DNA from 2 places in the Cellvibrio fontiphilus genome. Region 2 is predicted to be linked to the other one. Evidence: predicted binding sites of a transcription regulator. Region 2 holds the regulator's gene; the other holds the start of a gene.
What was found. The regulator sigma-54, encoded in region 2, starts transcription at its own class of promoters, with help from an activator protein. The targets are predictions, from matches to a motif close to TGGCACANNNNTTGCNNT.

Region 1: the regulator sigma-54 is predicted to act here: its motif matches at 2,907-2,924, upstream of fliD (flagellar filament capping protein FliD).

The regions. Positions count from the first base shown of each region.
Region 1 covers NZ_JBHRTF010000003.1:548,046-555,179, forward strand. Annotated here, with positions in the region: gene ACFODX_RS08030 (flagellin N-terminal helical domain-containing protein) at 1-81, shown strand, start outside; gene ACFODX_RS08035 (CHASE domain-containing protein) at 222-2,870, shown strand; gene fliD (flagellar filament capping protein FliD) at 3,049-5,103, shown strand; gene ACFODX_RS08045 (acylneuraminate cytidylyltransferase family protein) at 5,260-5,958, shown strand; gene ACFODX_RS08050 (N-acetylneuraminate synthase family protein) at 5,930-7,027, shown strand; gene neuC (UDP-N-acetylglucosamine 2-epimerase) at 7,020-7,134, shown strand, end outside.
Region 2 covers NZ_JBHRTF010000004.1:847,974-855,107, forward strand. Annotated here, with positions in the region: gene rapZ (RNase adapter RapZ) at 1-685, opposite strand, end outside; gene ptsN (PTS IIA-like nitrogen regulatory protein PtsN) at 698-1,150, opposite strand; gene hpf (ribosome hibernation-promoting factor, HPF/YfiA family) at 1,217-1,507, opposite strand; gene ACFODX_RS12170 (RNA polymerase factor sigma-54) at 1,615-3,267, opposite strand; gene lptB (LPS export ABC transporter ATP-binding protein) at 3,420-4,145, opposite strand; gene lptA (lipopolysaccharide transport periplasmic protein LptA) at 4,149-4,706, opposite strand; gene lptC (LPS export ABC transporter periplasmic protein LptC) at 4,693-5,304, opposite strand; gene ACFODX_RS12190 (KdsC family phosphatase) at 5,306-5,845, opposite strand; gene ACFODX_RS12195 (KpsF/GutQ family sugar-phosphate isomerase) at 5,881-6,852, opposite strand.

The DNA of each region.
Region 1 (7,134 bases), on a different contig from region 2:
CAAGTGTTACAGCAGGCTGCACAGGCAATGTTGGCGCAATCCAATGCGCGGCCAGAGCAGGTGTTGCAGTTACTCAGATAGCAATATAAATAAACCATGCATAAAAAAACCGCAGCATGCTGCGGTTTTTTTATGCCTGTAAAATCTGGCGAATTAGAAAAACCTTCCAGCTAATAATTATCAACTAGGCTTAACTCATTAATATTACTGGCTGTTTTGGCATGTCATCTATTTTGGGTTCATCTTCATTCAGGGCGCTGTTGCGCATACTGTCACTCGCAGGGGGCTACTGGTTTTCAGGCTGGATCTCCCTGCAATTAGCTATACCTCCGGGTTTTGTTAGCGGGTTATTTCTGCCTATGGGGATAGCGTTGGGAGCCATCCTTATTTGGGGTTGGTCGATGCTCTTTGGGGTATTGATTGGATCTTGCTTGCTTAATATCTCCGTTGTTTTGTTAGCGGGGCAGTCATTTTCCTGGGCAGTGTTTAGTTTGGCCTTTGAAATTGCGCTTGGCAGTGCACTGGCGGGGGCATTCGGGGCATGGCTTATTCGTCGTTATGTTGGCTTTCCCAACGATTTAACTGATGAGCGCAAGATTTTTCTTTTTTTTATTTTGGGTGGCCCAATTGCAACCAGCATCAGTGCCAGTGTCGGTTCATTGGCGCTATTTTTTAACGGCATCATTCAAGGTAAGCAATTGTTTTACAGCTGGTGGACCTGGTGGATTGGCGATGCTATCGGTGTGCTAATCGCAACTCCGCTGATGTGTATTTTTTTTGCTGCCCCGCGAAACGTTTGGCGTAACCGCCGTGCTGCTGTGGGTGTACCACTGGTATTTAGCTCTATCGTAGTGGTAGTGGTGTTTGTGATGGCTAGTATGAGTGAGCAGAAAAAAATGGAGGCACAATTCAGGCAGGAAGCCCAGGTTGTTGTTTCTTCGGTTAAGTTGGGGCTGTCATCGGTAGAATATATATTGGCCGCTCTGGGCGGGCTCTTTATTTCGTCCGATAACGTTACGCGCAAAGAATTTAGTGCGTATATCGACCATGTTATTGTTAAAAAGCATGGTGTGTCCGGCTTTTCCTGGAATCGTTATGTCCGCCGTGATGAGCGTGAAAATTTTGAACAAAAAATGCGCAGTGAGGGCTTTGAGGGATTCTATATAAAAGAAAAAAATGCATCGGGTACTTTTGTAAAAGCGAGTGAGCGTGATGACTATGTTGTCATCGGTTATATTGAACCTTGGCAAGAAAATAATGCTATACATGGTCTTGATGTCGCGGTAGATCCAGTTCGTGCTGCTGCCTTAAATCGCGCTCTGGAATCCAATGCATTTGCTGTCACCAGCCCCCTGCAATTAATGCAAGACAAGCAATATTCTCCCGGTGTTATTGCCTTTTTTCCGGTGTTTGATCTGGCCCGATTAAACACACTGTCAGCTAATAAAAAAAACTGGTTGTTGGGTTATGCCACAGCCATTGTACGCACTAATGATTTGATCGCCGATACGCTTACCCCATTTAAAACCGATGATTACAATCTAATTATCACCGATATCACCCAAAAGGCTAATCCGCTGCGTTTTTATACCAAAGGGCAGGTAGCAATACCGGCGTATGCACAGGATCTGATTTTAGAGGAGCGTGTTGTCTTGGGGGGCCGAGAGCTATTGATCAGTGTCAGTCCAACCGAAAAGTTTTTGTCTGAACACGTCAGTTTGCAAGCCTGGTTTGTCTTGGCGGGTGGCTTGTTATTTTGTAGTTTGTTAGGCGGTTTTTTACTATCGATTAGTGGGCGTACACAACATGTCACCAACTTGGTTGAACAGCGTACACGTGAGCTAGCATCAATATTTGAAAATGCTGCCGAAGCCATTTTAGTCGTCGATGAAAACGGGGGGATTCAAAAAGCTAACCCCGCAGCGGCGACATTATTTGCTTATCCGCTCGCTGATTTTAGGCACCTACAGATTGTTGCCTTAATACCTGCTTTGCAGGGAAGGTTGAATGAGTTGCATCTTGCCGTTTTACCTAGCGAATTGCGTGAAACCATTGGTCAGCGTAGCGATGGCGCCAACGTTAGTGTAGAACTCAGTATTAGTCCGGTAGATATCAGTGAGCAAAAGTTCTTCACTTTTATCATTCATGATGTCACGGCGCGCCGCAAAGTTGATCTGTTAAAAACTGAGTTTATATCAACGGTTAGTCATGAATTGCGCACCCCCTTAACTTCCATCAAAGGTGCTTTGAGCATAGTGCTCAGCGGTAATACCGGTGTGCTCGATGAAAAAGCCAACCATTTATTGGCGATTGCCAAAAATAATGCGGATCGTTTAGCGCGGCTGGTAAACGATATTCTGGACATAGATAAATTGGAGTTTGGCAATGTGCAGTTGAATATGCAGCCAGCACCTATTTATCCACTATTAAAACAAGCAGTGGAACAAAATCACGCCTACGCTGAACGTTATTGCATCCACTTGCAGCTGGATTTACCGCGTGAGGCGTTAATGTCGCTTAGAGTCAACATTGACGCAGATCGATTTCTCCAGGTTATGTCCAATTTGATTTCTAATGCCATCAAATTCTCACACCGCCAATCAGTAGTGCGTGTAAATTTACAGCGCGAAGAAGACAATATTCTGATATCGGTGATAGACACAGGGCAGGGAATTCCTGATGAGTTTCGCCAGCGCATATTTACCAAATTTGCCCAAGCAGACTCTTCCGATACCCGTCGGCGGGATGGTACTGGGCTAGGGTTGAGTATAACCAAAGTGATTGTTGATGCCATGGGCGGGAGTATTGACTATGTCTCTACCGTCAATAAGGGCACAACCTTTACTATCCGACTGCCAATCGTGAGTTGAATCATTACTATTCAACCCTTTGCTGTTATCCATAGTTGGCATTTTTTATGCTTTGATCATTTGATGGGAATATTTGATGGGAATATTCCCCAAAAAAAGCGGCAAAAACGGCTAAAGTTTACCCACGGGTTGCCGCTATATTTACGAAGCGGTAGGCCTTTGGGTTGGGGGTAATTTCATGGTAAGCACTACATCGAGCACAACAAACAATGCATCGACAGGTTCGAGCATTATCAGTGCCTTGGGCACAGGCTCAGGTATCGATACCAATAAGCTGGCAGATCAACTGACAGAAGCCAGTAAAATGGCTCAAGCTGGACGCCTCACTACCAAGAAAACCCTGCTGGAAACACAAATTTCTGATTTCGGTTTGTTGCGCAGTTCATTGTCAAAGTTGGAAACCGCTGCCGCTGCTTTGGGAAGCGCGGATACCTTTAATGCCAAATCCCTGTCGATACCCGATACCAAACTGCTGGCCATGACTAAATTAGATGCCAAAGCCGCAGCGGGTAGTTATCAATTAAAAGTAGAGCAAATTGCCCAGTCCCAATCACTTAGTTCGGGCAGTTTTTCGTCGCTCACCTCACCTGTGGGCAAGGGTACTCTGACACTGCGTTTAGGTGAGTGGAACGCAGGCCTTACTACTTTTGGGGTGGATTCCACTAAAACCGGTGCCACCATCACGATTGACGACACCAACAATTCCCTCACTGGATTACGCGATGCCATTAATAAAGCTGATATCGGTGTATCGGCCAGTATCGTTGGGGATGGCGGAGCCTACAAACTCCTACTAACGGCGAACTCAGGTGCTAAAAGTGAAATTGAAATCACCGCCACGGAGGATGCGGGAGCATTGGGTTTGGCCAGTTTCAATTTCAATGAAACTACACGTAACCTAACCCAACAACAGGAAGGATTAGACTCCAAAATCCGTGTTAATGGTTTGTTGGTGAGCCGTGAGTCCAATCAGATTAAAGATGTTGTTGAGGGGTTGGAGTTCGATCTGTTTGAAGCTTCACTCACAGAAACAGTGAGCATCACCATTGCAGAAGACAAATCAATTGCTGAGCAAACAATTCGCGATTTTGTGACTGCCTATAACACCTTCAAAACTGAAGTGGAAAAGCTGGTCGGATTTGATACTGAATTGAAAGACTATGGCAGCCTGCATCGCGATCCCTTGGCGAAAAATCTGATGCAAGGCATTCGTAATGTATTGTCTTCTTCTGTGCCTGGCTTGAGCGATGGATTTACCAGTTTGTCCAATTTGGGAATTCGTACAGAGTTGGATGGTTCATTAAAGATTATTGAAACAGAAGGAAATACCGGCTTTCGCGCTGCTATAGATAATAATTTCGATTGGGTGCGTGATCTCTTTGTCCCCAAAACTTCATCATCAGTTACTAATATTGACGTGACTAAGTTTTCTGCAAAGAGTCAGCCCGGTAATTATGAGGTTGTCATTACCCAGCAGCCATCCAAGGGCATGTTAACTGCTAATGATGTTGCATTAACTTTTCCGATTGATACGACTGGAAAGGACTATCAGTTTAAAATCAAAATAGATGGCGCTGAATCTGCATTGATTTCACTACCGGATGGGAAAATTTATGCATCAGGTGCCGAATTGGCAACAGAGTTGCAGAGCTTGATTAACTTGGATGCAGATATTAAAGCGGCACGCGCTACTGTATCGGTGAGTTTCTCCAGCAATAAATTAGTGTTTACCTCAGATGCTTACGGCTCATCCAGTAAAGTAGAGTTTTCCGCTATAGGTGCAGACATTTCAGACTTGGGAATTGCCCTTGGCGCGGGTACCACAGGTACCAATGTAGGCGGAACCGTAAACGGTGAGGCCGCTTTTGGTTTTGGAAACGTACTTTTGCCAGCCCTGGGGAGTAAAGCAGAGGGCCTGAGTATGACGGTTCAGCCAGGCGCGACCAGCGGCACTATTACATTTTCACGCGGCTTTTCTGGCACCATGACCAGCTTGGTTAACGACTTCCTAAAGACATCCGGTCTTATCAAGGAGCGCGAAACTTCTATTAACAAAGATATTGATAAGGTTGAAAAAGACGAAGAAGCGTTGGATCGTCGCAGTGATGCTTATCGTGCGCGGTTGATGGCGCAATTCCAGGCGATGGAATCCATAGTTCGCGGTTTGAACTCTACCGGTGATTTTTTGGATGGAATTCTTGATCGCCTACCTTTTACCGCTAAAAGCGGCTGATAAATAGTCTTTTAATTACTACCCAGTCTTTAGAGCGGCTTCTGCCGCTCGGTTCACTCGTTTATCCCTGTTAATTCTCATTCCTTCCGTGACCTTTGGCAGAACCTTTGCTATATAACTAATTACTATTGCAATCGTCAAAAGTTGGACACTCCTATGCCAAAAGTATTCGCGCTCATACCTGCACGCGGTGGATCAAAGGGCATACCGCAAAAAAATATTGCCCCACTATTAGATCAACCGCTGATAGCTTATACCTTGCTTGCAGCTAAGGCATCGGGGGTGATGGATCACATCTATGTCTCCTCAGATGACGATCAAATTTTATCTGTTGCGCATTATTACGGCGTTGAGCGCCTAAAGCGTGACCCACACTTGGCCCGGGATGAATCACCTACTGATCCGGTCATTAGTGAATTTATTCATCGGATTAAACCTGCTAATAAAGACATTATTGTCTTGCTGCAGCCAACTTCACCATTACGCACTGCGGAGCATATTTGTGATGCTTTGGCTGAGTTTCGCGATTTTCCAACTTGTCACAGTTTGATCAGCGTGTATGAAATCAGTAATAAATACATGAAAGCTTATGTGGGGGGCGGGGAATTTTTACATCCCTTGGCGGGTGAACATACATCTTATACTCGTCGGCAAGATCTGCCATCGTTGTATATGCCCAATGGCGCTATCTACATTTTTAAAGTGGAAGATTTTCTGCGTGAAGAAAAAATTCCGCGCACTCACATCATTCCTTATTTAATGTCTGATGAAGATAGCTTGGATATAGACACTCCTAATGATTTGATTGCTGCAGCAGAGCGCTTGAGTGAGAGGAAAGACAACAATGACAAATAATGTAATTAACATTGGTGGTCGTTTGGTAGGCCCGGATTATCCCCCGCTGGTAATCGCGGAAATAGGCATTAATCATAATGGTTCACTGACTATTGCTAAAGAAATGGTAGATGCTGCGATAGCCGCAGGTGCTGAAGTCATTAAACATCAAACCCACATAGTGGAAGACGAAATGGCGGGGGAGGCCAAGCGCATTAAGCCCGGCAATTCCGATAAGCCTATTTATAAAATTATGGAAGAGTGCGCCTTAAGTGAGGCTGACGAAATTGCTTTGCAACAGTATGTTCTGGCAAAGGGCGCAATTTTTATCAGTACACCTTTTTCTCGTGCCGCTGCCGAACGATTGGAGCGCATGAATATTCCTGCTTACAAAATTGGTTCAGGTGAATGTAATAACTATCCTTTAATCAAACATATTGCTCAAAAGGGAAAGCCGATTATTCTAAGCACGGGCATGAATACTATCGAAAGTATTGCTAAAGCTGTTGCTATTTTTCGCGAATACCAGGTTCCTTACGCGTTAATGCATTGTACGAATATTTATCCAACGCCTCCTGAGTTGGTCAGATTAGAAGCGGTACGTGAGTTGCAACAGGCTTTTCCTGATGCAGTTGTTGGTTTGTCAGATCATACGGTGGGTAATTATGCATGCTTGGGTGCGGTTGCTTTGGGTGCAGATTTATTGGAGCGCCATTTTACCGACTCCATGTCGCGTGAAGGTCCGGACATAGTCTGTTCTATGGACCCTGCCGCGTTAAGCGAATTAATAAAAGGTTCTGCGTTATTGCATAAAATGCGTGGTGGTAGAAAAGGCATAGTAAAAGAGGAGCAGCCTACAATTAACTTTGCCTACGCTACGGTTGTTACTATTAAAGCAATTAAGAAAGGCGAGTTATTTACTGCAGAAAATATCTGGGTAAAACGTCCCGGCACCGGGGAAATATTGGCTGAGTTTTATGACGATGTGATAGGTAAAGTGGCGACAGAAGATATAGCGGCTGATGAACTGGTTGCCTATCGACAAGTTGCTGGTTTGACGCCTTTTAAAGCAGGAAATAGCTGTGAGTAAAAGAATAGTTTTTCTTTCGGGCACCCGTGCAGATTTTGGAAAAATTCGCTCACTGCTCGATATATTGCAAACATCCCCTGAATTTGAGGTGCATATTTTTGTTACTG
Region 2 (7,134 bases):
AGTGCTCAATGTCCTCATACATCTCTTTGACAGTGATTTGTTCTTCCAAAAACTCAATAACATCCTGATCCTTACCAGTCAGTGGGCGCAGGTTGGGTTTCCAGTGAGGGTTTGGTAAACAGCGAGCATCAAACACCAAATCGGCGTTTACAGGAATGCCGTGTTTAAAACCAAAGGACTCGAACAGGATTGCCATGGTCGATTCACTGCGCCCAACAACACGCTCTTTCACTAAATCCCGCAATTCATGCAGGTTCAAATGGCTGGTATCGATTATTTGGTCAGCACAATCCCGGATTGGCTCCAATAAATGCTGCTCAGCCGTGATGGATTCCTCAAGGCTGGTGTGCTTATCCGAAAGTGGGTGTTTGCGCCGTGTTTCGCTAAAGCGTTGAATAAGTACTGCTGGCTGAGAATCCAGAAACAAGGTCCGAAAGGGCAAATGTGCCTCTTTCAGTGTACTGATCATTTGCGGAAATATATTCAGGTCTTGCCAGGCGTTGCGCACGTCAATGCCTATGGCAAAGCGCTGCTGGTCGTCCTTGTGGATTTGTATTTGGGCTACCAATGCTGGTAGCAGGCTAACGGGTAGGTTGTCGATGCAATTAAAACCAACATCTTCCAGCACATGCAGTGCGGTACTTTTTCCTGAGCCTGACAGCCCGCTTACTATCACAAGGTGCATGGCATAGACCTACTAGGGGGCGGCTATAGCTGCTTGAAAAAGTGCTGTATCGCTGTCCGCTGTGCGCAGGCGTTGGCGGTAGTCAGCGTTGTTGAGAGCTCCTGCCAGTGCTGCCAGGGTTTGTAGATGTTCATCATGAGCATCTTCGGGTACCAACATTGCAAACAGTATGTCAACCGGTTGTGAATCTATGGCATCAAAATCGATTGGATCTGCCAGTGTGAGCAGCGCGCCTATGGTGCTATTGCAATTTGCGATGCGACAGTGGGGTATGGCGATGCCGTGCCCTATGCCGGTAGAGCCAAGGCGCTCTCTGCCGATTAGCCGGCGGAAGAGTTCGTCTGCCTCAATACCCGGAACATCCTGAGCAATAGCGTTAGCTAACAACTCTAGGGCGCGTTTTTTACTGCCGCCCTCAACACCGCAAAGCGTGCGTCCAGGGGTAATAAGATTTTGAATTTGCATGGTAGGTGTGACTAAAAGATTCTATCAATAAGTACGCGGCGAGTCTGACGACCCGCCGCATGATGATTAACGATGGCTGCGCATCTTTTCTTTGTGCTTAATTAGCTGGCGATCCAGCTTATCTGCCAGGGCATCAATAGCTGCATAGAGATCATCATGGGTTGCATCTGCAAACAAGTCCTTACCACTTACATGGATAGTGGCCTCTGCTTTCTGAATAAGTTTATCAACGGAGAGGATCACATGGGTGCTGGTAATTCGATCATGGTGGTGACTTAGACGCTCAATTTTGCTGTTGACGTAGTCTTTTAGTGAATCGGTAACTTCCAAATGATGACCACTAATGTTTATTTGCATAGATACTTCCTCTCGATAGAAACAAAATGGTTGTGATCAGCACAACCTAACAGTTCATCCTTGATTTTCTTCCGAATTAGGTACTGCTTGCCAGTGACAATACTAAGTCAAATGGTCTTACGTTCGTTTGAAGGTGGAATGTTCAGCGATTCGCGATATTTTGCGATTGTGCGACGCGCCACCTGAATTCCCTGTTCCGCCAATAAGTCGGTAATTTTGCTATCGCTCAGGGGTTTTTTGGGGTTCTCAGCGCTAACCAGTTTTTTGATAATGGCGCGAATTGCTGTCGATGAGCACTCGCCTCCACTATCGGTACTGACGTGGCTGGAGAAAAAGTACTTAAGTTCAAATATACCTTGCGGTGTATGCATATATTTTTGGGTGGTCACACGAGAGATGGTGGACTCATGCATTTCCACTATCTCGGCAATGTCATGTAATACCAGCGGTTTCATTGCCTCCGGCCCGTAGTCTAGAAAGCCGCGTTGTTTTTCTACAATACAGCTCGCCACTTTTAATAGTGTCTCGTTACGGCTCTGTAAGCTTTTTAGAAACCAGCGAGCCTCCTGTAAATTGTCTTTGAGAAAGGTATTGTCGCTACTGGAGTCGGCTCGTTTTACCATTGAAGCATAGTTGGCATTGATGCGTAGGCGCGGTGCAATTTCTGGATTTAATTCCACTATCCAGCGACCATCGCGCTTCTCTACAAACACATCAGGAACAACATATTCAGTGTCGCCGCTGGCGATAATATCGCCCGGGCGGGGGTTAAGGCTCTGGATAAGGGCTATAGCTTGGCTAAGTTCAGCTTCTTTAAGCTTGGTGCGGCGCATCAGCTGACGATAATCGCGGCTGCCTAAAATAGGTAGATAGAGCTTGGCGATAAGTTTCGCGGAATCCAGATATGGCGTCTTGGTGTCAAACTGTTGCAGCTGTACCAGCAGGCATTCCGAAAGATTCTGGCTGCAGACACCGCAGGGATCAAACTGTTGTAAGCGGTGCTGTACCGCTACCACCTCATCCAACTCCAGATCTTCCAGATCGTTGCGCATTCCCTCAAATATTTCTTCAATGCTGATTGATAGCATGCCGCTGGGTTCTACGGCATCGATGATGGCCATTGCCAGCACCCTATCACGATCAGACATTGGGGTGAGGTTAAGTTGCCACATCAGGTGGTCATAAAGTGAGTCTGTTGCAGCGCGGCGGCTTTCAAAGTCACTGTCTTCATTGTCGAAGTTGTTTGAGCTTCCCGCTGCGGAGGTTTGGTAAACGTCATCCCAACTGGTATCTACTGGTAGATCGGAAGGAATGGAGTCGCTCCAATCGCCACTATCGGCACTAAAACTCTCGCTTTCCCCATAGACATCGCTATCGCTGAATGACTCCCCATCACTAAAGTTATCGCTCTCACCAAAACTCTCGGTGTCACTGTAACTAGGCTCGCTAAAGCTATCGCTGGTGGAAGAGGTGAAGCTGTCGCTACTGGAGTAATCATTACTCGTATCGGTGCCGGACTCGGCAGCAATTTCTTGTTGGCGGTTGTAATCGATTTGATCGTCAGCACTGCCTTCGTAATCACTGCTTTGGCTAGGGGAGTCAAAGCTCTCCTCCATTTCAAGCATAGGATTTGAATCAAGCGCCTCTTGGATCTCTTGCTGTAAATCCAGGGTTGAAAGCTGCAGGAGGCGAATTGCCTGCTGCAGTTGGGGGGTCATGGTCAGCTGTTGGCCGAGTTTAAGCTGGAGAGATTGTTTCATTGTTGTTGCAACAAACCCTTAAATAACACGGTATGGAAAACATCTGTTAAGTGGAGTTTAGTCAGGGTTTGCGCTTCAAGCAACATGCTTAAGCAAGCTTTATGCCTAGTAGACAAAGAATGTTGCTTGTCAAGTTGTTTCTGCTTTGTTCGTCAGAGGCGGAAGTGCTCGCCCAGATAGACTTCGCGAACCTTGCTGTTGCTCAGCACAGTATCAGCGCTGCCCTCTGCGATTATGTGCCCCTCGCTGACGATGTAGGCCGTTTCACAGATATCAAGGGTTTCGCGCACATTATGGTCGGTTATCAATACACCTATGCCGCGATCTTTAAGATGGCGAACAATTTCTTTAATGTCATTTACAGAAATGGGGTCCACACCGGCAAAGGGTTCATCCAGAAGAATAAACTTGGGGTCTGTGGCCAGTGCGCGTGCGATTTCTACGCGGCGACGTTCGCCCCCCGAGAGCGCCATACCCAAACTATCTCGGATGTGCGTGATATGAAATTCGCTCAAGAGTGCTTCAAGTTTTTCTGCACGCGCTTTTTGGTCCAAATCCTTGCGCGTTTCAAGTATCGCCATGATGTTGTCAGCGACAGTGAGTTTGCGAAAGATAGATGCTTCCTGGGGTAAGTAGCCAATACCAGCGCGTGCGCGTCCATGGATAGGTAGCTGGGTAATATCCCTGTCATCAATAAGCACGCTACCGTTGTCGGCAGGAACCAAGCCGGCAATCATGTAAAAGCAGGTTGTTTTACCAGCGCCATTTGGCCCTAACAAACCCACTATGTGACCGCTCTCGACAGTGATCGAAACATCGATAACTACTTTGCGTTTTTTGTAGCTTTTGGCGAGATGACGCGCGTGCAAACTTGGCATAGGTTAATTGCTGCCTGGAGTGAAAGAGGGAGCCTGTGAATCACTTGCGGAGCCAGATTTTGGGGGGATGACAATTTCAATCCGCTGACCTTCACCTGCGGTGTTGCCTTCGGCTTTCATGACTTCTTTAACCAAGTCATAGTTAATGTGTGGGCCGCTCATGACGGCGCCATTTTGCTCGACGGATGCATCTTCGACCAGAAGCAAGTGCTCATTGCTGGGTGTGTAAGTAATTTGTTTGGCCGCGGCGGTAACTATCCCCTGTGTTTCTTCAGGTTGTTGTTGGAATTTAGCCGGGTTACCTGTAGCAACCATTTTTTCAACGCCACCGTCAGCGTTGGTGTGAATGATGATTGAATCGGCTTTGATGGTGAGGGAGCCTTGGCGGATTTCTACTGAGCCGGTATAGGTGGCTACCCCATTTTTCTGGTCAACGGTTAGGTTGTCTGCGGAGCCACGGATGGTTTCGTTTTTGTCGCTGGGTAATGCCCAAGCTGCGCCAGCACTGAGTAAAACAGTGACCAGGCCAAGCAACCTGAAAGTGGATTTAACGTGGTTCATAAACAGCCTTGACTTGTGACTTTAATTGGAACTGACTGTTGGTAAAGTCAGCTTCCATGCCTTCGGCCGTCATCTGACCCTTGGCGCTGCGCATCTTAACAGCTTTGTCTGTGCGCGCGAATTGTGTCTTGGGTAGCAAATCCAGCTTGCTGGTAGATATGCGCACCAAGCCGTTGGATGACGTTTGTTGTTGAATTTCTACATCGTTCAGAAGTTGAATTAATTCACCATTCATTTGGCTTTTACCCTCCCTTGCATTGACTATCCAGGGTGCAGTTGGGTCTTCATCAAAAAACTCCATCGTAGGGCTTTCGATCATGGTGTAGTCATGTTCCGATGGGCTCTCTGTATCTTTTTGAAAATGAGTGATTTGCGGTGTGGTAAGGCGATAGCGCAGATTGCCTGAGGTGCCGTATTCGCGGGTTTCCACGCTGGTCATGTAATATTGTGGAAAGCCGCCGCTAGCATATGGGTCTGGTCTTGGGTCATCTTTATGACGCAGGGAAAATGCAAAGAAAAACACCAGCATAGCCATTGCAACTATCCATGGCACTGGAACCTGTTGGTGAATTTGCTGGATTCGATCGACTAGTCTCATCTTACGCAGAGGATCCGTGCAGGTAGGCGCCCAGCGCCTTATCGTATGTATTTTGTGCTTGCATAAGTAAGTCGCAGGCGGCTCGTACTGCCCCCTCTCCACCACGTTCACGACTTTGCCAGTGCGCGCGTTCTACGACACTGAAATGGGCATTGGCAACTGTAAGTGCAAGACCAATGCGAGTCATAACTGTCAGGTCTGGCCAGTCATCTCCCATGAATGCAATTTCATGCAATGCATAGCTGTGTTCCCGCAGGATTTCCTGCAGCGCTTCCCATTTGTCCTCGCGGCCCTGAACGAGAATATCAATCCCTAAGTCCCGCGCGCGCCGTGCCACTAAATCACTGGTGCGCCCAGTGATAATGCCAACTTTGACACCGGTTTTTTGCAGGGCTTTGATGCCCTGTCCATCGAGCGTATTAAATGCCTTGAACTCATCGCCGCTATTGTTGAAAAACAGCCGCCCGTCGGTCAGCACTCCATCCACATCCAATAGCAGGAGTTTGATTTGCGCAGCGCGCTCCCGTAGTTCAGCATTCATCTTTTTCGTTCCAGGTCCAATTATTGCTGCAGTTATCAAATGATACCGGCGCGTAGCAAATCATTAATTTTTACGACACCAACCAACTGTTTTTGTTCGTTGTGCACCAGTAGTACGTTTATCTTGGCTTCCTCCATAACCGCCAAGGCTTCTGCGGCGAGGGTATTGTCGCGCAGCATTTTGGGGGTCGTATTCATCAAGTCACCCACTTTGGCGCTGCGCACATCAATTCCCCGATCAATACTGCGGCGCAAGTCGCCATCAGTAAATATGCCGAGTAGCTCGTGGGCATTACTCATGACGGTTGTCATGCCAAATCCTTTTTCTGACATAACCATCAAAGCATCCAATAAAGGGGTGTCGGGAGATACATGGGGAATATCACTACCGGTGTGCATGACGTCACCAAGGCGTAGTAATAGTTTGCGTCCCAGTGCTCCTCCAGGGTGAGAGAAGGCAAAATCTTCAGCAGTAAAGCCGCGAGCCTCTAGCAGGGCAATGGCAAGTGCATCCCCCATCACCAGCGTGGCTGTAGTGCTGGAGGTGGGAGCCAGATCCAGCGGGCAGGCTTCATGCTCTACGCTGATATCCAAATTGACCTCTGCCACCTCGCCAAGAGTGGATTGGGGATTGGCTGTCATGCTGATTATTTTAATGCCTGCCCGCTTGAGCAAGGGGAGCAGGGTAATTACCTCTTTGGAACTGCCAGAGTAGGAAATGGCCAGCACCAGATCATTTTTGGCGATCATGCCCAAATCGCCATGGCTGGCTTCTGCGGGATGTACAAAAAAAGCCGGGGTGCCGGTACTTGCAAGAGTGGCGGCGATTTTTTTGCCAATATGACCGGATTTGCCTATGCCGGTGACTATGACTCTACCGCTGCACTCCATAATCAGTTCACAGGCGCGGCTGAAACCTTCGCCAATACGGCCATCCAGTGCGCTTACTGCCTCTGCTTCAAGCCGTATAGTGCGCCGTGCAGAGCTTGGATAATCGAAGCTGGTCATATCAAGATTCCAAAGAGAAGGGCTGCATTATAACGGCCATCTTTCACAAGGCGAGTGGGGGTGTGTCTTTTTTGCGGGTATGCGGTTATCCCGATATTGGTGAAATGTTATAGTGCGCACCGCAAAAGACCTGAATAAGCTTCAGGTTAAATTTAACTTTCCTTTGGTTTAATAAGTCGCCTCAATAAATACCTTGCACGAGAATGGCACCATAAGGGGGTAGTGTTGTCCGATCATCTGTTGCCCAGGCTTACTCAGCCCGGCCAACCAGTTCATTTTTCT